2 regions of the Bacillus sp. z33 genome follow, and region 1 is predicted to be linked to the other one. Evidence: riboswitches for the same ligand, from Rfam matches in the RefSeq annotation. Region 1 holds a riboswitch; the other holds the start of a gene.
What was found. A riboswitch is a leader RNA that binds a small molecule or an ion and turns the genes downstream of it on or off. The one in region 1 is predicted to bind cobalamin.
Positions count from the first base shown of each region.

Region 2: another riboswitch for cobalamin. It lies ahead of AC4G3L_RS14570 (ABC transporter substrate-binding protein); the one in region 1 lies ahead of AC4G3L_RS06685 (FecCD family ABC transporter permease).

Region 1 covers NZ_JBZFQN010000001.1:1,418,903-1,430,138, reverse strand. The annotation lists gene metK (methionine adenosyltransferase) at 1-62, shown strand, start outside; gene asnB (asparagine synthase (glutamine-hydrolyzing)) at 474-2,369, shown strand; gene AC4G3L_RS06710 (C39 family peptidase) at 2,366-3,220, opposite strand; gene AC4G3L_RS06705 (gamma carbonic anhydrase) at 3,324-3,854, opposite strand; gene AC4G3L_RS06700 (alpha/beta hydrolase) at 3,965-4,768, shown strand; gene AC4G3L_RS06695 (tetraprenyl-beta-curcumene synthase family protein) at 4,791-5,873, shown strand; gene AC4G3L_RS06690 (LLM class flavin-dependent oxidoreductase) at 5,905-6,915, shown strand; cobalamin riboswitch at 6,953-7,094, shown strand; gene AC4G3L_RS06685 (FecCD family ABC transporter permease) at 7,274-8,326, shown strand; gene AC4G3L_RS06680 (ABC transporter ATP-binding protein) at 8,320-9,111, shown strand; gene mnmM (tRNA 5-(aminomethyl)-2-thiouridylate-methyltransferase MnmM) at 9,151-9,720, opposite strand; gene mnmL (tRNA modification radical SAM protein MnmL/YtqA) at 9,710-10,684, opposite strand; gene AC4G3L_RS06665 (YtzC family protein) at 10,866-11,129, shown strand.
Region 2 covers NZ_JBZFQN010000003.1:581,797-595,291, forward strand. The annotation lists gene AC4G3L_RS14550 (siderophore ABC transporter substrate-binding protein) at 1-387, shown strand, start outside; gene AC4G3L_RS14555 (antibiotic biosynthesis monooxygenase family protein) at 455-787, shown strand; gene AC4G3L_RS14560 (polysaccharide deacetylase family protein) at 952-1,641, opposite strand; gene AC4G3L_RS14565 (DUF6509 family protein) at 1,795-2,097, shown strand; cobalamin riboswitch at 2,133-2,326, shown strand; gene AC4G3L_RS14570 (ABC transporter substrate-binding protein) at 2,445-3,407, shown strand; gene AC4G3L_RS14575 (TetR/AcrR family transcriptional regulator) at 3,569-4,174, shown strand; gene AC4G3L_RS14580 (acyl-CoA dehydrogenase family protein) at 4,207-5,376, shown strand; gene AC4G3L_RS14585 (acyl-CoA dehydrogenase family protein) at 5,336-6,553, shown strand; gene AC4G3L_RS14590 (SCP2 sterol-binding domain-containing protein) at 6,667-7,032, shown strand; gene AC4G3L_RS14595 (enoyl-CoA hydratase/isomerase family protein) at 7,410-8,189, shown strand; gene AC4G3L_RS14600 (hypothetical protein) at 8,272-8,745, opposite strand; gene AC4G3L_RS14605 (YwbE family protein) at 8,860-9,057, shown strand; gene AC4G3L_RS14610 (YqcI/YcgG family protein) at 9,137-9,883, opposite strand; gene AC4G3L_RS14615 (cupin domain-containing protein) at 10,108-10,605, opposite strand; gene AC4G3L_RS14620 (HD domain-containing protein) at 11,037-11,567, shown strand; gene AC4G3L_RS14625 (formate/nitrite transporter family protein) at 11,750-12,550, shown strand; gene AC4G3L_RS14630 (hypothetical protein) at 12,771-12,977, opposite strand; gene AC4G3L_RS14635 (GNAT family N-acetyltransferase) at 13,115-13,495, shown strand, end outside.

The sequences.
Region 1 (11,236 bases):
TGGATCTTCCATGGGAGAGAACAGATAAAGTGGCGGTTTTACGTACTGGGGCTGGTTTATAAGAAGTAGAATGAAAGAGGTAATATAATACCTCTTTCAGACTGTAGACAAAATCCTTATTTTAGGGGACCTTGTCTGCAGTTTTTTTGTTTTTGCTATTCTCTCCTTTCCGATTCATGCTCTTTTCCGCGGGCATACTGAAGATAATAGGACAAATGAATTCATAATATGGCACCTATAGAGCCATTCTGAATTCATTTTGTCTACAATCCGTAAGAGGCATAAAAATGCCTCTTTTTTTTTTTGTCGAACAGTGGTAGAATTTAGGTGTGTTATATTTTGGAAATTTAGTGGTTATATTTTCTATAAGTATTTTTACCGATAGAACTGTTTATAACATACTGTCTTTTGATAGGATTTTATTGTCTGAAAAGTATGAACTATCTTTAAGTGAAATGAGTAGGTGAAAAGTAATGTGTGGATTTGTTGGATGTATGCATGATCGACTGCTGAAAAATCAGGATGCCGAACTATTAAAGAGTATGAATGATTTAATTACACATAGAGGACCGGATGATGAGGGCTTTTATATAGATGAACATATTCAGCTTGGATTTAGAAGGTTGAGTATTATTGATATTGAAAGTGGTCATCAGCCTTTAACGTATGAAAATGAACGCTATTGGATTATTTTTAATGGGGAAGTTTACAACTACCTGGAATTAAAAGAAGTTCTGGTAAAAGAAGGTATGAAATTTTCTACAAACTCAGATACTGAAGTAATCTTGGCAGCTTTTGTTCAATATGGAGAGAAGGCAGTCGAATTGCTTCGTGGGATGTTTGGATTTGTAATATGGGATAAACAGGAAAAATCTGTTTTTGGTGCTCGTGATCCATTTGGTATTAAACCATTTTTTTATTTTGAAGATGGGGAAAAAACATATTTTGCGTCAGAGAAAAAGAGTATATTGCATGCACTGGAAAACTCTGAATTAGATCCCGTGTCTTTACAACACTATCTTACCTATCAGTTTACTCCAGAACCGGCTACTATGACGAAGAATATAAAAAAATTGATGCCTGGACATTGCTTTACCAAGAGCATTGGCAAGCCAATGAAAATTCGTCAATATTGGAAAGCTGATTTTAAACCGGTTCACCGCAGTGAACAGGACTGGATAAAAGAGATTCAGGATGTTTTGTATGACAGTGTTAAAATGCATATGCGCAGTGATGTTCCAGTAGGTTCGTTTCTCTCTGGAGGAATTGATTCTACGATTATCGCTTCTATTGCAAAAGAATATCATCCTGGAATAAAAACATTCTCTGTTGGATTTGAACAAAATGGATTCAGTGAAATTGATGTGGCGAAAGAAACAGCTGATAAACTAGGGGTAGAAAATATCAGCTATATCATTACGCCAGAAGAATATATGAAAGAATTGCCAAACATTATGTGGCATATGGATGATCCATTGGCAGATCCCGCATGTGTTCCTTTATATTTTGTGGCAAGGGAAGCGCGTAAGCATGTAACAGTGGTTCTTTCAGGTGAAGGGGCAGATGAATTATTTGGGGGCTATAATATTTATCGTGAGCCTCAATCCCTGGCTATGTTTAATAAAATACCTGTGTTTATGAAAAAAGCACTTAAACAAATTGCAACCATGATGCCTGAAGGAGTAAAAGGCAAGAGCTTCATCGAGCGCGGCTGTACTCCACTAGAAGAGCGTTATTTGGGAAATGCCAAGATGTTTATGGAGGAAGAAAAGAAGAGACTTTATAAGCTTTATAAAGAAGGTCGGGACTATACGAGCATTACACATCCGTTTTATGCAGAAACATCCGATTATGATGATGTGAGCAGAATGCAGTATATTGATATTCATACGTGGCTGCGCGGAGACATATTATTGAAAGCAGATAAAATGACGATGGCTCATTCCCTGGAGCTTCGTGTCCCATTTCTTGATAAAAAAATATTTGAGGTAGCGTCAGGTATACCTACGGATTTAAAAACGGCGCATGGAACAACAAAATATATTCTTAGAAAAGCGGCAGAAGGAATTATTCCGGATCATGTGTTGAATCGTAAAAAACTAGGTTTCCCAGTACCTATTCGTCATTGGTTAAAAAATGAAATGTATGATTGGGCAATAAAAATCATTAATGAAAGCCAAACTGATCATTTGCTTGATAAGCAAGTGGTTATGAACCTAATGAACGATCATGTAACAGGCAGGGCTGATAATAGCCGGAAGTTATGGACCGTTTTAGTATTCATGATATGGTACTCGGTTTATGTCGAAGAAAAATATCCTTTTCAGGCTGAAGCTGAAAAGGATATGCTGAGAGAGCAGTTCATTTAATTTTTATAGGTTATGGCTTGTTTACCCATTTGCACCCACGCTTCTTCAAAATCAGCGGCGGGTGCTTTTTTATTTTTGATTCCGGTCAATGGGTCATTAAAATAGATAAAATCCTGATCAAATCCTGTCACTACAACCGAATGCTCTTTATATGTAATAGATATTTTTCCATTTGGTGTTGTCCAAGTATGGAAGTACGATGGGTCTAATTTTCGATAAGCCGTATTAATGATGACCCACACAGGTCGTTTAGTTGAGAGATATTTTTTGATTTGATTGAAATCACTATTGGTAAAATCAATTATATTGCCGGGCATATAACTTTCTGCCAGTTCTTTAATGGGGGTATGATACACTCCAAGCCCGGGTTTATTAGTGGAATACATATCTCCAATAAATCCATCATTGGGATCACCGTAATAAATTTGTCCGTTTATATTTTTCATTTTGGCAGGATTCTTTTTTATTTGCTTGGCAAGCGTTAGTTTTTCCGCATCCATACCGGCGTACTGAAGAAGCATGGCCAAGCTGGTTACTTCACAGCCTCTAGGAAGCTCAGGCAACTGTTTGACTATAGGTACATCAAGCAGCACCTTGGTTTTTATGGATGGATTAGATGCCGGCAAATGATCTTTGGTTTTAGAAACTGTGTAATTTACCGGTTTTATCACCATTTTATAAAGCTGATTTGCAAATGAGAAACTAGAGTTATAGCTTTTCCAGCCTGTATACAATAAAATAATCATTATGAGAAAACTGATCGAGATTGTTAAAGGGCGAACTCTGCGTAGGAGATAAACACCTGTTGAAACGAGAATAAACAACAAGAACATTAAAATGAAGAGATTCATTATTTTACTCCTGATATTAGATTAATAAAGATTCACCATTTATAGCTAAACAAATGAGGGAAAGGGTATACAGTAAAGAGTATACCCTTTTCAAAAACGATAATTAGTTATTCTGTTTTAAAGGTTGTATACTTGAATAGTAGCGGGCTTTTTGTGCATATTCTTTGTTGATTCTTTCCATGTCTTTACGATCTTTATCCGTTAATTCACGAATTACTTTAGCAGGGCGGCCAAAAGCGAGTGTGTTGGGAGGGATTTTTTTATCCTGAGATACTAAACTGCCAGCACCGATAAAGGCACCTTCTCCAATTTCTGCTCCGTCAAGGATAATGGAGCCCATCCCAATTAAAGCATTTTTCTTTACATGACAACTATGTAGAATCACTTGATGTCCGATTGTAACAAAATCTTCAAGTATTAATGGGTTGTTTGGACTCTGATGGAGAACTGAATTATCTTGAATATTCACATTTCTACCTATTATAACAGGCGCGACATCACCTCTGATAACCGTGTTAAACCAGACACTTGAATTTTCGCCAATTGTGACATCGCCGCTGACAATTACATGATCAGCTAAATAAGCAGATTGATCGATAGAAGGAATTTTATCTATATATTGATATAATTTCATTACATAACCTCCGCTTTCTACTGTAAAATAGATAGTTAATCAAAGTGTACATATAAAGCGAGGATGTGTAAATAAAATATAGCTAAACATCATACAGGAGGAGTTCATCTATGAAAAAGTGGGAAGCTGAGGGGAAAGCCTATGGTGTAATCGTTATTGTTCACGGTGCCATGGAGCATTCAGGGAGATATAAATGGTTAGTTGAGAGCTGGCTGGCGGAAGGATATCACGTAATTATTGGGGATTTACCGGGGCAAGGCATGACTTCACGTACAAACCGCGGTCATATTAATTCATTTGATGAGTATATTGAAGAGGTCGATTCATGGGTGAATGAAGCTTATACATTTGGTTTGCCGGTATTTATGCTGGGCCATAGTATGGGTGGACTAATTATTATTAATATGCTGCAACATAAGGAGTACAATTTAGCAGGTATAATTCTGTCTTCGCCTTGCTTTGGAACATTAATTCACCCTCCAAAATTTCTCGAAACTATGTCTCGTGTGTTAAATCTTGTTTATCCTACATATAAAAAACCATCAGGTCTAACGGTTCAGATGGCAACGAGAAATCCTGAGGTCATTGAGTTTGATTTAAATGATTCACTTTACGTTACAAGTGTATCTGTCAGGTGGTATCGTGAATTGGTAAAAGCTATGAAGGATGCCTTTGATTTTTACGAGGATTTCCCGGATATACCTGTTCTGGTCATGCAGGCAGGTGAAGACAAAATAGTGGACAAGGCTATGGTAAGAGAATGGTTTAACTATTTTCCGGCATCCGAAAAGCATTATAAAGAATGGCCGAAGTTATACCATGAAATATTTAATGAGCCAGAGAGAGAAGATGTATTTCTATATGCAAAGAGTTTTATTGAAGCACGTTTGCGAAATATAGGGTATATCGTTTAAGGTTTAAGGAGATGGAACATACATGAAGTTACCCCAAAGTGATATTGGCCTGGTCAAGGAAGTATACCAAGGTATATTTCCTGTTGTTCATCGTGAACTTATGGGTTGGCAGTCAAAAGCTGAAAAAATCCCCAATGAAGAGCTGCGTACTCAGGCCCTCGCCAGTATCGCTCATAAAACGTTTCATTGCGAGGGAGGATCTATATTAGCTCTCGCGGCAGGTTCAGGAAAAGAGGATGTCATCCGTTTTATTGTAGCATACCAAACCATCAGTGATTATCTTGATAATTTATGCGACCGCAGTACATCTCTTGACCCTGAAGATTTTGCTTTATTACATCAATCCATGAAGGATGCCCTAAATCCGGAGAGCTTGACAAGGAATTATTATGAACTTAGAGAAGATCAGGATGATGGAGGGTATTTAACAGATCTGGTACATACCTGTCAGTCTATTTTAACGAAATTGGAGCATTACAGGTATATAGAGCCATATTTAAAAAAACTTTGCACCTATTATTGTGATTTGCAAATACATAAGCATGTTAAGTGGGATGAACGGGTACATAGATTAGAAACCTGGTTTAATGAAAATAAACGGGACCTTCCAGAAGATTTATCATGGTATGAATTTAGTGCCTGTGCAGGATCAACGTTAGGAATCTTTTGTTTAGTTTCTTATGCATATCGTAAAGAGTTTACGGAACAACTGGCAGAGAATATATATGAGTCATATTTTCCATATGTTCAAGGATTGCATATTATGCTGGATTATTTCATTGATCAGGAGGAAGATCGTCTTGGTAATGATCTAAATTTCTGCTTTTATTATGAAACCGAAGAGCAAATGATTGAAAGGCTCTGTTATTTTGTTGAACAAGCCAGTGAGAATGTCACGAAAATACCGGACAGTAAGTTTCATAGGATGATTAATCAAGGGTTAATGGGTATTTATTTAGCCGATTCCAAGGTTAAAAGTCAGAAGGCGGTTAATCAGTACACGAAAAAACTATTGAAACTGGCCGGCAGATCAGCGTATTTCTTTTATTGGAACAGTAAGCTGTATCATGCATTTAAGAGGATGAAAAAAAAGAGTCGAGTATAGCATTAAAACGTTAGGGGATGGTACGGATGGGATAAAGTTAAGTATTCTAGACCAATCACCACGCTCTGTCGGAGAACCTTCGGAGCAGACGCTTGCTAATACAGTCAACTTGGCAAGATTGGCTGAGGAGTTGGGGTATTCAAGATTTTGGGTGAGTGAACACCATGATAGCCAAGGATTGGCTGGATCGTCACCTGAAGTTCTTGCCGCATGGATTGCTGCTCAAACAAATAAGGTAAGAGTCGGAACAGGCGGAGTGATGCTCACTCATTACAGTGCTTATAAAGTGGCTGAAAATTTCAGGGTATTGTCCGGCTTAGCTCCAGGAAGAATAGATTTGGGTATTGGCAGAGCTCCTGGTGGGATGCCGAGAGCAACACAAGCATTACAGGAAGGCAGAGTACGTGATCTTCATCGGTTTCCTGAACAGGTGGATGAATTAACTTGGTATTTATATGATCACCTGCCTGAGTCACATCCTCTTTATGGATTATCTGCCACTCCTGTTATTCAAGATCCTCCGGAAATGTGGATGCTAGGGTCAAGTTCATCAAGTGCTGCTCTTGCCGCATATAAAGGCTTGCCTTATAATTTTGCCCTGTTTATTAACAGTGAATATGCTGAAGAAAATATGAAGCATTATTATGATACTTTTCGTCCATCTGATTTAAGACAGAGGCCATTGGGCATGGTTACCGTATTTACAGTATGTGCCGATACAGATGAAGAAGCAGAATATCTGGCTGGATCTTTGGATTTATCCTTACTATTTCTTTCACAGGGAATTATACGGGAAGGAACACCGCATCCGAAAGAAATCCATGAAATGGCTTTGTCTCAATTTGAAATGGCACGTATCGATTACAATAGAAGAAAAATGATCATTGGATCTCCGAAGACGGTTTTGCGAAAAATCGAAGAGCTTAGAAAACGGTTTAACGCGAATGAGATTATGCTCGTGACGATTACCCATTCATATGAGGCAAAAGTAAAATCTTTTGAATTAATTGCCAAAGAAGCTGGCTTATACAGGGACAATTGAAATTGCCAATAGTCAATCCTTCTATTATTATGAGAATAAAATTATATACTTTAAAAGTGCCTCGAGTCACGAGGATAAAAGGGAAAACGGTTCAAGACCGTTGCAGCCCCCGCTACTGTAATTACTAAATCAGGTTGATTAGTAAAAGCCAGGAAACCTGCTTTTAAAGTTTCAGTACTTATTTTTCGGTGGGAAAAGTAGGCTTATTGCATTCACAATGATAAAAAAGTGAATCCTTAGCTCAATACCTCCAGAGCTAAGGATTTTTTGTTTTAAAGTTATTTATCCGATTTTGAAAAAGTGTAAGAATAATCCGAGGTTCGCTGCCATTGGAGTAAAGAGGAATTGAAGTTTACAAATGAAAAATAAAAAAATAACAACCGGTATTTATGCAGTAAGTGTCCTTTTTATGCTGTTCGCTGCATTGCTCGGCCTGTTTATAGGCAGTGTGGACATGTCGATTAAGGATATTCTTGGAATCCTCTTAAAAAACATGACAGGTCAGGAATCCTTCTATACAGGACCCAAAAATATCGAAATGATTATTTGGAATATCCGCTTACCGCGGGTGTTGATTGCTTTATTTGTTGGAGCGGCACTCGCACTGGCCGGAGCTGCTTTCCAGGGGCTTCTGCAAAACCCGCTCGCTGATCCATATACTATTGGTGTTTCATCCGGCGCATCGGTTGGTGCAGTGGTTGTCCTATTTTTTAACATTGAAATAGCACTTTTTGGTTCTTTTACCTTACCGCTTGTTGCAATCTTATTCAGTTTTATAGCCTTGCTGATTGTGTTTGGTATCACAAAGGCGGCGAGTGTGACCTACGCAAATGAAACCATTATTCTTGCGGGAATTATTATGAATTCATTTATTGGAGCGGTAGTCTCTCTTATCATTGCCCTCTCATCAGGAGATCAGATGAGAGAAGTATTAAACTGGCTTATGGGCAGTGTTGCCATGAAAAACTGGGGACACTTCAGTATACTGATTCCTTTCTTTGTTATAGGGGCATCTATCATTATGTATCATTATCGAGAACTAAATGGGTTGGCACTTGGTGATCAATCTGCTCAATACAGTGGGATTAATGTAAAACGAAAAAAAATCATGATTATTATAGGTGCTGGCCTATTAACAGGAGCGGCAGTTGCCGTTTCAGGAGCAATCGGCTTTGTGGGATTGGTCATTCCTCATCTGGTTCGCCTTATATCCGGCGCTGATCACAGGCATCTACTGCCTTTATCCATGATTATCGGTGGTGGGTATCTGGTATTGGCTGACATGATTGCACGTATCATAATCAATCCCCAGGAGTTGCCAATAGGTGTGATTACAGCCTTAATTGGTGCACCTGTATTTACCATTTTACTGATTAAAGAACGGATAAAGAGAAGGAATATGACATGTTAAATGTAGAAAACCTCAGTGCAGGCTATCATAAAAATAAACGAGTTCTTCAGGATTTTTCTTTAAAGGTAGAAAGAGGAGAATTTTTTGCACTTCTTGGACCAAATGGAAGCGGAAAGACGACACTGATTAAGAGTATATTGGGGAAAATGGAATATAAAGAGGGAACCACAACAATTCAAGGTAGAAAAACATCATCCTATAAAGCTGGAGAATTAGCTAAAATAGCCGCAGTGCTAAGCCAGGAACATGTAGTGAGTTTGGATTTTACGGTGGAAGAAATTGTTTTACTGGGCCGATATCCATATCAGGGGAAAGGGTTCTTTAATCATTATCAATCTGAGGATTACTCTATTGTAGATAAGTGCCTTGCCCAGACAGACGCGCTGAAATTCAAACATGACTACTTTTCGTCATTGAGTGGCGGAGAGAAACAACGTGTTCTTTTAGCAAAAGCGTTAGCCCAGCAGCCCAAGCTCCTGTTTCTTGATGAACCTACGAATCATCTGGATGTAAAGCATACTATTGAATTATTGAATTTACTAAAGAGACTTCAGGTTGAGGAAGGACTGACGATTGTTGCCATCCTGCACGATTTAAATATGGCGGCTTTGTATGCAGATAGATGTGTATTGCTTAAAAATGGAAGGAAAGTGGCGGACGGAGGAATAGAATTACTCTTTGATGAAGCGTTGCTTTCATCTGTATATGAGGTAGAATTGGTGAGTCGCCCTCATCCAATCGCCGGAAAACCGCAAATCTTTTTTACTCCTGAGATCTATAAATGATTCTACAAAAAAGTGTGAGCTCTCGCAGCTCACACTTTTTTATCGTTTTTCGATGGCGATGATAAATGGCGGGTTGTTTTTTTGATTCATAAATCGGTATTCCAGCACATGTGCAGTATCCTGTGGAAGCTCTGTAACAAATTTAATTAATTCGTCACGCTCAATATCTCCACCCGGATGACCATGATAAATAACAAGGACAATAATACCCTCCGGTTCCATGACTTCGAGCAATTGAGTGACAGCCTGGATAGTCGTAGGTGCCGTGGTGATAATTTCTTTGTCACCGCCTGGCAAGTAGCCTAGATTAAAGATGGCACCTGTCACAGGCTTATCAGGTTGTTGGATAAATTCCTGTAAGCGTTCATGGCCAGCGTGAATCAATGTTACCTGATCCTGAAGCTCGTTTGTAATCAGCCTCTCGTTTGTTTTAAGCAAGGCAGACTGTTGAATGTCAAAGCTGTATACATGTCCATCTGGACCAGTTAAATTTGCTAAAAAAATGGTATCATGTCCATTGCCCATTGTACAATCAATGGCAATATCACCTGGTTTAACTGCTTTTTCCAGTAGAATTCTTGCAAAGGGGAGAATACGATCAAGCTTCATATGTCACAACAGCCTTATTAGGTATATAGAACTTTCCTTGATAGCTATTACGGCGTTTCAATTCAGCATCAATGGCATTCAACACTTCCCATTTATTAACGCTCCACATCGGTCCAACCATTAAATCAATCGGTCCATCACCTGTAATACGATGGATAATCATCTCAGGAGGAAGAATTTCCAACTGATCACAGACAAGTTTGACATAATCATCGAATGATAAAAATTCAAGCATTCCTTTTTCATATTGTTTTACCATCGGAGTACCTTTTAACAGATGCAATAAGTGGATTTTAATCCCCTGAACATCAAGTTTAGCTACTTCTTTAGCTGTCTCCATCATCATTTCAGGAGTCTCAAGCGGTAAGCCATTTATAATATGGCTGCAAATGCGTATACCGTGTTTGCGGAGCTTGTTTACACCTTCTACATATGTTTGATAATCATGTGCACGGTTAATGATATTAGCCGTTTTTTCATGAACAGTTTGCAGGCCAAGCTCAACCCATAGGTATGTTCGTTCATTTAATTCTGCGAGATATTCTACGACATCATCAGGAAGACAATCCGGTCGAGTGGCAATGGATAAACCCACCACACCTTCCTCATTCATAACGGTTTCGAATTTCTCCCGTAATACTGGGGCGGGAGCATGGGTATTTGTATAAGCCTGGAAGTAGGCCATGTACTTGCCATCTTTCCATTTTTGATGCATTTTTGCTTTTATATCGGCAAATTGTTTTTGCAAATCCTCGGCACGATTACCGGCAAAATCACCGGATCCTGCTGCACTGCAGAAGGTACACCCGCCAAATGCTACTGTACCGTCACGGTTTGGGCAATCAAATCCACCATCAAGAGCAACTTTAAATACTTTGTGGCCAAAATGATTGCGAAGATGATAATTCCATGTATGATAGCGTTTATCATCACTTGCATATTGAAAAGGGTTAACCTGACTCATTACAAAACCCCCTGTTTAGATTTCAAGAACATAAACTCCATTTTACCATGCTGATGTATACTTTCCAATTGACTATTATTAGCAGCTATTAAAATCACTAATCTTTTTAATTTCAAAGGGGCATAATGGATAATGGATGAGCTTTTGTAAACCAATCCAATGAAAAAAGGAGAGGGTATCTTTGGCTACACGAAAATCTATGGGTGAGTGTATGGAACGATGTGCTAATGCAATTGAATTCGCAGAAGAGCAATACAAGGAGTCTGCAAAACAGGAGCATTACAATGAAGCAGGATATACCGAGGCATTGGTCAGATTGGAAAACTCATTTAATGAGTTAGAGGCTATGGACGCCAGTGCAAATGATCAACAGCGTGATATGTTGAACCGTATGAAAATACAGGTTCAGGATATTCAGCATGCAATGGTTGTGCGCAGACGCTAAGGGGGTATTCACTATGCGATAACGTTCTAAACATAATCATCCGCAAAAGACTCGTAATGGAATTAATAATCAAGATATCGAGGCCGGTAAGATCAAGATATTATAAA
Region 2 (13,495 bases), on a different contig from region 1:
GCTGGTTATGACAATGCACTGGTAGCTATGTATAATGACAAGAAAATCTCTGGTTTCGATAATGGTGAAGATTCCCGTTTCGCATATGTTTACAATGACTTTGGCTTCAAACCGGCGACAACTGATATTGAAGCATCATCTCACGGTTCTGACTTCTCATATGAGTCAATCCTATCTGTAAACCCAGAAGTATTATTAATCATTGACCGTACTGCTTCTGATGTTGAAACAATTAAAAAAGATGTTGAAAATGATATTATCAAACAAACTCGTGCTTATAAAGACGGCAAGATCGTCTACTTAGACGGTGTGAACTGGTACTTCTCAAGTAACGGTGTAACAACTGAAGTAGAAAAACTAGATGAAATCTTAAACGAATTAAAATAATCTTTATCAATTAAGGAGCATGTCTTAAAAAGGACATGCTCCTTTCATAAAAAGGAGCGAGTAAAGTATGTATGTTCAGATTCGTAAGTGGATAGTAACAGAGGGGAACTCAGATAAGATACTGGCACGCTTCAAAAAGAAGCCAGATCAGGGACCGTCCTTGATAGAACAACGCGAAGGCTTTCTAGGCAGGGAGCTTTTAATGAAAAAAACAACACGCGGAGAAGAAGAAATAATTATGATCATTCGGTGGGAATCTGAGGATGCGTGGAAAGCATGGGAGAAGAGCCCTGAGCATATTGCGGGACATAAAGCGAAAATCAAAGAGCATGGTGGGAAACCACCCCAACCTGAATACGTGATTAATAGTGAGCATGGAAATTATTTCGTAGTTGAATAAGAATAATGACAACAAAACGCCCCTTGAAAGAAAGGGCGTTTTTTATAAAGTGAATTTCCCTTAATTTTTGAAACAAGAAACTCTTCCAGAATACATGCTTATTTATACCTGTCAGTCAATATACTAGAAGTTTTATATGTAAGGATCCTTAGAATTGCTGGAAATTAAAAGACTAAAGTTGGGGTTGACTCATCCATTATTTTGAATTCATAGCCTTTATGCTTCAGTCTGCGAATAATTTCGGGCAGTCCATCTACGATTGTAGTATTGCCGTTAAAATCGTGTAAGAGAATATATAGAGAATCTTTTTCATCCACCCCTTGCATAATTAATGTAAGTAATTTTTTTTCTGGAATGGGAGGGTTCAGTCCATCATTTGCATCACAATTCCAATCATAGTATTTATATCCTCTCTTTACTACCTCAGTTTTTAATTGATTCATTAAATTAGTACCGGCATATTGTTTAGCGACATAATTATTGGAACCACCAGGAAACCGTAAAATTTTTGGGCTTTCGCCTACTTCTTTTTTTAAGAATTCTTCAAGTTGATTAATATCTTTGAAAAATGAATCTGCAGATCGGTAAATTTTAGAATAATCGTGTGAGTAGGAATGTAGCCCAAGGGCATGGCCATCTTTAACAATCTCCTTATACAAATACATATGTCCCGGACTTGCTGTTCCTGTTACAAAAAAGGTTGCTTTGACATCCTGATTTTTAAGGATATCCAATATATCCTGTGTACAATTAGATGGTCCATCATCGAAACTGAGGTAGGCTGTTTTAGCAAATGATTCTACTGGTATGAAAAGTTGGAAAATGAGCAAAGTGATAACAGATAAAATACGCATAATAAACTCCTCTGTTAGAAAATGATTTTATTATAGTTTTCGATTACCGACTAAAATATATTCTTAAAAGAAGTTGAATAATAAGGTAAAATGTTTAATATCGAAAAGGAACATGTATAATAATACATAGGCATTTCAGAAAGGTTGATAAACATGATAGAGATACAAAGTTATACAGTGGAAAAACTAGAAGACCCATTTGGTATTCTTTCCGGGGAAAGATACGAATATTTACTGGAAATTGCTGTTCCCGAGGATGATGAGCTTTATACTGAAAAAGGTCTACAGTTACGTGTTATATATGTAATTGATGAAAATAAGGATCAAATTTCAAAGTATGAATTCATAGAAAGTGAAACACAAAGCGTTCTCGATTTTGAGCTTGAGGATGATGAGTTATCTATGGTGTTACAATTCTGTAAAGAACATACTGACGTAGAATATGAAGAAGATTGAAGAAGTCATAAATTACAGATAGTATAAGAATTATGAACATAGAATAATGCAAGAGTGCCTTATTCATAAGGATAATAGGGAAACCGGTGTAATTCCGGTGCAGCCCCCGCTACTGTATGCGCGGATGAAATGGTTTGTAAACCACTGGCTCGTTTTTTGAGCATAGGAAGGTAAATCAGAGTAAATTGATGCGTTAAGCCAGGAGACCTGCTCTTTCATTGCATGTACTATTTTTCGGAGGGAAGAGTAGGGCAGCCCGAGCCTCTTGCATTAGTATGGGTATCTGCCTTAGCTTTTTTTCGAGCTAAGGTTTTTTTATTATTTAAAAGTATGGGGGAATAACAGTGTTGAAAAAGCAAAACTATTCATTTTTATTTGTTTTAACGTTACTATTGTCCATTTTTTTATTTGGATGTTCATCGGCTAATGATGACTCAACTCAGAAAAAAGAGGTTTCTGAATCCGCATCCGCGGCTTTTCCAATTGAGCTGAAGGATGGGTCGGGCGAAATAATTAAGATTGAGGAACAACCTGAAAGCATCGTATCTTTATTGCCAAGCAATACTGAAACTGCCTATGCACTTGGCCTGGGTGAGAAAATTGTGGCTGTATCTGATTACTGTAATTTTCCGACAGAGGCTGCTGACAAACCTAAAGTTGGCGGTTTAGAAATCAATGTAGAAAAAGTTTTGGAATTAAATCCTGATTTAGTTTTGCTTTCAGCAAGCCATTTTAATAATGCCAAGGATACAATCAAGCAATTTAAAGCAGTTGGTATTAATGTAATTATTGTTCCAGATGCGAATTCATTTGAAGAAGCATATGGGACAATTGAGTTAATTGCGAAGGCTACAGGGACATCCGAAAAGGGTGAAAAAATTATTGATGATATGAAGAAAGCAGTAGCAGACATTAAAGAGAAGGCCAGCAATATAAAAGATAAAAAGAAAGTGTGGATTGAAGTATCCTCCTCTCCAGATTTATATACGGCAGGCAGCGGAACCTTTATGGGAGATATGCTTGAAATCATTCAGGCAGAAAATATTGCCGCCGATCAAAAAGGATGGGTTACGATGAGTGAAGAACAAGTTATTGAGCGCGAGCCTGATGTAATTATTACTACATATGGTTATTATATTGAAAATCCTGAAGAACAGATATATGGAAGAAAGGCCTGGTCTGAAGTACCTGCTGTTAAAGATAAGCAGATTTATGATGTAAATAACGATACTGTGTCACGCCCAGGACCACGTTTAACGGAAGGTTTACAACTGTTATCTGAAAAAATCTATCCTAATATTTTTAAATAAATAGTACTATTTAAGAGCTGAACCGGACTAATACGGGGAGGCTTTTTTTGTCGAATTAAATATTTTAAATATTCTAATAATAATATTGATATTTTCCTTTTGCGAACGTAAGATGATACTAATACGTATTCGTACTCACACATGGGATTGGAAGGATAAGCATGTTATTTGTAAATGATCTGCCGACTGCAGCAAGGGATAAAATGCTATATGCAGCCCTGCAATTATTCACTACTAGAGGCTATAAAAACACATCAGTTCTGGATATCGTGGAATATGCGCGTGTCTCAAAAACGACGTTTTACCAACAATTCGGCAATAAAGAGACTTTGATTGTTGCTTTATGTGAAAGCTTGATTGGAGACATTGCGGAAGAGATTAAACTTTCTGCTTTTAATGAACCTAGAACTGGTTATAAAGCGTACGCAGGTATATTGCGCTACTTGGAACTTTGTTTTACCAATAAGGCTGTTGCCAATTTTATTTTGCTTGAATCGGTTGGGATATCTCAGGAGGTAGAAGTGGTCAGACGAGAAGCACTTAAGAGTTTTGGAGATCTCATCTTTATTTTTGCTTATCAGGAGTTTCCGGAGAATATGAATGAAGAGGAAATTCGAATTATATCCCAGGCAATGGTTGGCGCAATTAATGAAGTGGTTATTCAAAAATTCAGGGAGCCAAATCATCAAAAGATAGATGTAGAATATCTGGCAAGATTATTAAACCGGCTGGTAATGAACTCATTTAGCAATCTTTCAATCTATTAAACCAGTTGTATAGATATGAAGGAGGGAGAAAGTTGGTATCATTTTTACCAAGTGAGGAAGAACAGGCATTTGTTAATGTGGCAAAGGATTTTGCATTACATAAAATTCGTCCACATGCCAGACAAATAGAAAAAAATCAAGGTGTTAGTGAGGAGATTATAAGGCAATTGCGTGATCTTGGATTATTAAATCTGGAATTGCCCGAATCATTTGGAGGATTGGAACTGCCGCTCGTTTCCCAGGTTCAAATTGCCGAGGCGCTTACTTATGGTGACCTTAATACAATTCAGGGTCTACCAGGTGCAGGAGAGGGAGCTTCGTTTTTTAGGTTAAGAGAAGAACATCATCTATTTTCTTCTTATCAAGCTCAATGTGCATCTGGAAATTATCCAACAGTGGCCCTTGTGTATCCAAATCAGCAAAAGTTGGAAATCAGGAAAACGGATAATGGATATATTATTGACGGAGAAACGAGCCCATTGAAAAATGCCAGAACGGCTGAATACCTTTTAATAGCCGGTATTGATACAAATGGTGAAGCAGTGTTGCTCTTTTTAGACCGAATTAATCATTCTTGGAAAGTAATAGAGGGTGATTATCGCTTAGGCTTATTGAGTGCTGGTTTCGCTCGAATCCACTTCAGTGAAGTAACTGCTACCAATATGGCGATTATGGCAAGCGGTTCAGAAGCAGAAATATGGTTGAAAGATTCATTAAGCCGCATCCGTACATTAGAGGCTGCGAAAGAAATTGGCGTTATGGCAGCTGCTCTTAACTATACAGTGGAATACACCTCCCAGAGAAAGGCATTTGGTACTGAAATTGCGAAGTTCCAGGGTGTTTCTTTTACTGTTGCCCAAATGGCGATTCAGACAGGGATAGCCAGGCATCTTGTTTTACATGCAGCAAAACAAATTGATGAAGGAGAGTCAAATGCCGTTTTTCATAGTATTCAGGCACTTAACAGAGCCCATCAATCGCTTCGATATGTAACAGACTCGAGCGTACAGCTCCTCGGAGGACATGGATATGTTCAGGAACATCCCGTGGAAAAATGGATGCGGGATGGTCAGGCACAAATTGGCTGGTTTGAGCAAGAAGGAGATTTAGAAATCAGGGCAGGAAACTGGATCATTCATAGTTCGGAGAGGGGGGTGAGCAATGATCACTTACGAGTTGACGCCACATCAAAGCCAAGTTAAAGAGATGGTTCATTGGTTTGCAGAAAACGAAATACGATCCGTATCCATGATTGCTGACCAATTAAAGAAAGTGCCTGATGATTGGCTAAACAAAGTAAATCAACTCGGAATTACACTCAGTACATCTTCATTTGGGAAGTCAAACGAGGTGAAAACGAATAAAGACTCTAGAAAAGTGAAGGAGCGCCAGGGGAATCGTTTGGGAGTAATTGCTTCAGAGGAGCTGGGCTGGGGAGATTGTGCAGTTGCTTTAACACTTCCGGGTCCGGGGCTTGGCGGACCTCCTGTTCAGCATAGTGGCACACCTGAACAAAAGGAACGATTTTTATCCATTTTTTCAAGAGATGAAGAACCAAGATGGGGAGCATATGCCTTGACTGAGCCGGAGGCAGGCTCAGATGTATCTGGTTTACAGACGACAGCTGTTAAAGTAGATGGCGGTTATGTCATAAATGGACAGAAAATATTCATTACCAATGGGAAAAGAGCTTCTTGGGTTGTTGTATTTGCTACGGTAGATCGCAATCTGGGAAGAGCCGGGCACCGGGCTTTTGTCATAGAAAAAGGTACACCGGGCTTTTCTTGTTCAAGGCTGGCAGAGAAAATGGGGCTTCGTGCTTCGGAAACAGCAGAACTTGTTTTTGAGGATTGTTTTGTCCCGTATGAAAATTTACTGGGCGGAGAAGAGGCTTATAGCAATAAAGGGAATGGATCAGGTGGATTCAGGGTTGCTATGAAAACGTTCGACAGCACAAGACCCATCATAGCAGCCATGGCTACGGGAATCGGAAGAGCCGCCTACGAATATACATTGGATTTTGTAAAAAAAGAATATCCTCAGCACGGCAACCATTATCAACAAGCCCTGAGGCTATTGGCAGAAATGCAGCAGAAAATACTAGGGGCACGTCTGTTAACTTGGGAAGCTGCCTGGAAAGCGGATTTAGGAAAACCAAATGCAAAAGAAGCGGCCATGTGTAAGGCCTACGGAGGTAAGATTGCATTGGAAGTCACTTCGGCATGTCAGGAAATTCTTGGACCATATGGTTTAGAAGGTCATCTTGTTGAGAAATTGTATCGTGATGCAAAAATCTATGACATTTTTGAAGGGACCAATCAAATTCAGCAATTAATCATTGCGCGTCATCTTTATGATCCATATGGGATTCGCGTGTGATGAATTTATTAATCATGTCAGGAGGTGGTGAAAAGAAAAGCATCTGAAGTAATTTGTTTTAAAAACTGATAATTCAAATATTTAAAAGGTATAAATAAAAGGAGGATTTTTAAATGGGAAAAGCGATTGAAGAATATACATTAGCGGAGTCCTTTGCAAAAATTGAGGAGGCATTTCAAAGTAATCCACAGCCACTACAAGGGATTACCACCCGTTATCAGTTTACGATTACCGGTTCCGAAGAAGGAATCTACCAGCTCAATATTCATGATGGTCAGGCAGAAGTCGTAGAAGGAGAAGAAATATCTGCAGATTGCACACTTATCATGTCCGTTGAAAACTTCAGACAATTCCTTGTCGGCAAATTAAGCGGCACAGTAGCCTTCATGTCCGGCAAACTAAAAATCAAAGGCGACATCGGCAAAGCCATCAAACTAGAAGGAATATTAAAACAATATAACGTGAAGGAATATTTATAAGAAAAGCTGAGGCGACTGGGCAGGCCCGAAAAGCATAAGAGGGAGGCGCGTAGGGAGTGAATTTAAGGAACAAAGACTAAGAACGCCACATCGTGTGGCAACGTCTTTGTGACCTACGTCGTGTAGGCCTCCGCAGTGTCTACCCTTATGACTCGAGCGGTTGGTTAGGCCCTGAAGCTAGATTGCTCGAAAAGCTGAAGTGGCTTGCTTAAAAGCGAGGAGTATAAGACAGAGGCTCGTAGGGGATGTTCTTCCCCCGGAGAGGCTATGCTTATGTCCTGAGCTTTTAGCCACGGAAGCTAGATCCGAGACGAAAGGCTGGAGTGGATTGCTCAAAAGCAGGAAATCGCCATTATAAAAGATAGGAGGCGGGTTAAGTGGGAAAAAATTGTGTATTAGAAGTAAACGAAAAGATTGCGATCCTTACGATTAATCGCCCTCCCCTAAATACATTGAGCAGAGATACATTATATGAAATTGGCTCCTATTTAGACGATATAGAGAACTCCAACGAAATAAGAGCGATTATTTTAACCGGAGCAGGAGAAAAATCTTTTTCGGCTGGAGCTGATGTGAATGAATTTGCTGATTTGGCGGAGCCGGAAAAAGCAAGGGCAACGATTCAAGGTATGCATGACTTATTCAATCGGATAGAGTTCTTCCCAAAACCCGTTATCGCAAGTATAAATGGATGTGCGCTCGGCGGAGGAAATGAACTGCAAATGGCCTGCCACCTGGTTATAGCTGCGGACACAGCGGAGTTTGCATTACCTGAAATAAAACTTGGAATTATGCCAGGTTATGGAGGGACCCAAAGGCTGCCAAGATTGATTGGCCGTAGGCGGGCGCTTGAATTAATGTTAAGCGGGGAAAAAATATCAGCAATCAAAGCACTGGAATACGGGTTGATTAATAAAGTTGTGCCTGCAAAAATGCTGAAGTATGAAACCTTAGCAATTGCTACCCGATTGGCTGATGGGCCGCCACTTGCGCTTCAAGGCATCATAGATTCAGTCATGAGAGGTACTGATGTTTCCTTGGAGGACGGGATTTCTATTGAATTGGATAATATGTTAAAAATAGCCCAATCAGAAGATGCAATGGAGGGGATTAGTGCCTTTTCTATGAAAAGAAAGGCAGAGTTTACCGGTAAATAATCAACGGAAGACCGACGGAATGAGACAGTTCACCAGGTAAATTTAAAGCCCATTGGATATGGAGTACCAATGGGCTTTTAGGTTACTTATGTTTATGGAATCCTTCTTCCATTAAATAAGATTTTGCTTCATTATATGATGGGAACGTTCCATCCAGGTTTAAGCCTGCGTATACATTCCACATATCATCCTCGAACATAATGGTAAGAGTATGACCTTCATTATTTATCCAAGTTTCCTCTTCACTAGTGGTATCGGTGTCATGATTTTCAAACCGATCAGTAGATAGAAGCTGAATGGATTTTGATATAATTGTTTCCAATTGCTCTGCGGAAAAATCTCTGATGTTTACCAAACCTTTATAATCAATACGGTAACCTGGGATTCCTTCAGCGTAGACAAAACCATTGCCGTTAGGGTGCAGGTGGTAGACTACATTCATTTTATCTGATTTGCTTTCAGGATATTGATAATTGACACGTCCAAGAGAAACATTTTTACGTTCGAGTTCCTTAAAGGACTCTATAATTGCGATTTTTTCTTCAAAAGTTAACATACTGCCTCCAGAAAAGTGGATTTTACTATTCGTTCATTATACCATTAATGGATCGTTTACGTTATGCTCAAAGCATGTAATTGTGGATTCTGATAAACAAGGGAGGTTATAAAGATGAATAACGGAAAAAATCGCAGTGATATACGAGCAGGATTAGAAGTCGATATCGTTTTAAAAAAGGACCAGCGTACCGGAACCTTAACTCGGGGTATTGTTAAAGATATACTAACCAATTCAGCAACACATCCGCATGGCATTAAAGTACGGTTAACGGATGGCCAGGTCGGAAGGGTTCAGCATATTATTAAATAATGAGGACAACCGCCGTTTTTAATTATCCTAGATGGTGAATGACAGTATAGCCCCAATAATTAAGAAGCTGATCTATTGATCAGCTTCTTGTTGTTTGAGCATCCTTATGATGAAATGGGCACTTTCCGGCAATAGGTTCTATATCGTCACCGATAAAGTATTGCTTCCATTCATTATGATGGGGATCGCCGTAATGGCTGATGTCGGGATGTTTCGGGAGTTGATCCCATTTTTCTACACGTTCACGAACTTTCTCTCTGGACATAATCCCGCCTTTTTCCGTTCCCTCAAGTCCTTCAAAAATCATTCGCGGCTGAAAGCCAAGAACTAAACTATTACCGAGGTCACGTGTTTTACGTTGTTTGTAGGCAGGACAATTACCAAAGATAAAGAATGGTTCGCCGGCAAAGTGAAAGTCCCACAGGAAATGCTCAGGATCTTTCGGTTTATCTTCCGGCCATAGTTTAGGATCATGTTCGTGTAAATATTGCAGAATCCTCCAAAAGTAATCCCTGTAGTAAGGGATATCGCGTTCCTCTTTCTCAGGTTCCACAAATACAAATAATCCATGCCTGATATGTGGAGGCTCTTTAAATAATTCAAGGAAACTTTCTACTGCTTTCGGTAGAGAGGACCAATCCTCATGAGTCATATACGCATAACGGAGTTCGCCTTTATTCTCTGCTTTCATACCAAAATAACAAGGAAATGTAGGGTCAGTCACAGTGTTATGGAATGTTTCGTACTCCTTAGTTACCCATTCGGGTACGACTTGTGGATTCGTCATATCTTGCTTTTCTAATAAATTGGTTTTTTGCTGTAGCATACTGTATATTCCCCTATAGATTCATTTTATTTAGTTCTTTATTCCCTAAAAATTGTTATTAAAACATACGAATAATAGTAAAACGTTGTTTTTTGTTTATAAAAAGGAGCTAGAGGGGGGTGGAATTTATTCATATATTGGCAGTTTTTAAGAATCTACTTTCGTATGGTCCAATTTCCTGCAGCAATATTATTAAATGGCAAAAGTCTTATAACTTCTATAAATCATCCTTGCCATGATTTCATCAAGGGCCCTTCCTTGCCAGTAACTGGATCGGTTTTAGGAAGTGGTACTTTACTGATCTCTACTAATACTTCGGGACGTTCATTTTCCTTCCCATATTTAGTGTTATAGTTCATTCCATCTGGATAAGCACCCGCGACAGAAAAGTCAGAGCTGGCATTCAGGCGTTTATGTCCGGTACCGGCTGGAAGCACGATTACATCGCCTGTATGAACATGAATTTCTGTGCCTTTTTCACCGCCAATCATTAATGTGGCTTCTCCTTTAATAACACCGAGTACCTCATGTGAATTACTGTGATAATGATGATAATCAAATACTCCATCAATCCAACTGTTGAGCCATTGGTTTTTATTGAAAAGAATCTCCATATTGGATTCCGGGTTTTGGACGGCTTGTTTATAGAGAACGACGGGTAAGCTTGGGTTATTAGGGATTGTTCCGTCATCTTTCAAGAAAAAGGTTTGATAATGATTCATAGTATTTCCTCCTTTTTTGTTTAAGAAATTCCCTGTTTCGAAAGTGATAAACAGGGCCTGTCACATATTGTTAGTGAGAGTTTGCTAGCCAGGTAGGATTTTTAAGAGGATTAAACAAATAGCATTATAAAAGTAGGAAGTAGAAAGTGGAGAACGATCCTTATGGTTATGAGTGATTTATAGTGAAAAAGAGTGATAAGAGGATAATCCTGCAATGAATAAATCTAGTTTTAATGGTACCTGATTGTATTCGGCTAAATAGTATATAAGAATTTCTGATTATAAAATATTTGTTTGAAGAGATTAAAAGAAGGTAATTTTATAAAATAATGAAATTACTTTACTTTTAACTGCAGTAGAATCCGTGTATAATGCACATTAATATAAAATCGGTTTGATAAATATACAAAAATATACAGGGGGGAGACCGAATGAGAGACGTCACTTTATTAGATATCTTTGAACATCGCATAGCTCAGAAATATTTAAATCGTTCTGGCTTGGCACATGCTATTGCCGTTGCTTATCATGCCTTTCATTTAGCTAAAGAGCAGAAGGTGGATGTGGATTCTGCTGCGAAGGCAGGTCTGCTTCATGATATTGGACATTTTACTTGGTACCGGAATGGTAAATGGGATTATGATTTATATAGGGAAAATGATATTCATCCAATAAAGGGAGCTGAAAGAGCTCATAAATTATTAATTAGGCTTGGTGAAAATCCGATTCAAGCAAAGGTTATTTCCCACGCCATTTTATTTCATACCGATTCCTTTTTACCTTCGAATGATATAATGAGGACACCGCTTCAGCAAGTAGTGAAATGGGCAGATGAAAAGGATGAAGAAGAAGGTGGACTTCACCATTATCGGAAAATAGATTACGAACGAGCAAAAGCCAGTATCATAAAACTGGATTCTATGATTGATAAGGAATTAAAAGAACATAAAAAAATGGTATAAATAAACCCCCTTCAGTTGTGAGACGAGGGGGATTTTTATGCTTGCTTTTGTGCAAATAGAAATTATTCATAAAATGTTCTCTTTATGCCTACCCGGAATACGAATATAATAAATTTGGATAGAATGAGATATATTTCCATGTTGGGTGTAAAAACCGTAATACATAGATCGGGGGAAATGATATGGGTTTTAAAGCACCACACGAAATTGCTATAGCAGCAGTAGAAGCAGGTGTGAAGAAGACCAGTTTATCATTAACAAATTTATTAGTATTGGGATTTTTGGGTGGTGCTTATATTTCAGTGGGTTATTTACTGTATATCCGAGTAACCGCAAGCTTGCCGGAAGATTGGGGAACATTTGGAACATTTATAGGAGCAGCCGTTTTCCCGCTTGGACTTATTTTAATCTTAATTGCCGGCGGAGAATTATTGACCGGAAACATGATGGCCGTGCCAATGGCCTGGCTCGCCAAACGAATCCCTTTATCACGTCTAGTGCATAATTGGTTTTGGGTCACGATTAGTAATTTTGCGGGAGCCATATTTGTAGCCTATTTCTTTGGCCATTTAGGAGAGTTTACAGCAAGTGGGGTTTATCTCGAAAAAACCGTGGACATTGCTGCTCATAAAATCGATGTAGATTTTTGGCCGGCTCTTATCTCAGGAGTTGGATGTAACTGGCTCGTAGCACTTGGCATATGGCTCTCATACAGTGCCAACGATATTGGAGGGAAAATAGCAGGAATATGGTTCCCAATCATGGCATTTGTGGCAATTGGTTTTCAGCACGTAGTAGCGAATATGTTTGTGATTCCGGCAGCTATATTCGAAGGTTATTTTACTTGGATGGATTATCTTATAAATTTTGTACCTGTATTTTTGGGGAATGCCATCGGCGGATCTGTTCTCGTTGCGCTTCTGTATTGGAAATCCTATCAATCATCTATTGTCCCTTCAATTGATAATGAGAATGGTAAATAGGAAGTTTTAAAGAATATAACTTGTTTTATAGAAAGAGTATTGGTTATAAATTATCTAATAAATAGCGACTAAACACTTGGATTAAAAGAGATCCAAGTGTTTTTAGAAAAGATGGAATGATTAATTATTAACAAGTATACGATTTAATCATATATCCATGTAATATATTTAATGGGAGCCATTTATGAATCGGGACAGCTTGTCTATTATTGAAAAACAGTTAGTCTTCTTCACCTTGACGGGCAGCCCAAAGAACAATGGCTAATATAATAAATAATATTTCCATTATAGGATCCTTTGTAACAGCTTTTAAAAGTACTAATAGGATGACCCCATTCACAGGATTTTCGTCTGTCAGCATAATCACAATAATGTCCAGCAGCGGGAGGGCAAAATCCAATATATTAAAATCATTTTCAGATTTCATTCTTACAGTCCCTTCCGTTTTTTTACCATCGTATTCGAAGGAAATAGAAGAGGTGTGTTTTCGCAGAGATAAAGGGCGTAAGACAAATGCGTGGCAAGATATTTATACGAACAGTAAACCGAATGGAGGTTGTTGAAATGGATATTACTTTGGTGAAAGCAGAGGAAAGGGACGCAACAGATTTATTAGCCAACCAACGTGAAGCATTTATGCCTCTGCTGGAGAAATATAAGGATTATGATACAAATCCTGCAGCTGAGGGCATTGAAAGGGTATTGAAGCGAGTGAACAATCGCAATGGTGTGTTTTATAAAATTCTATTTAACAGACAGTTTGTTGGAGCTATTAATATTCAATGGAGAGAAGGGACCGAAGTATATAAAATTAGTCCCATGTTCGTTTTACCTGAGTATCAGGGTATGGGAATTGCTCAGAAAACGATAAAAATCGCTGAACAGTACTACCCACAGGCGGAAAGTTGGGAATTGGCGACGATCAAAGAGGAAGAAGGCAATTGT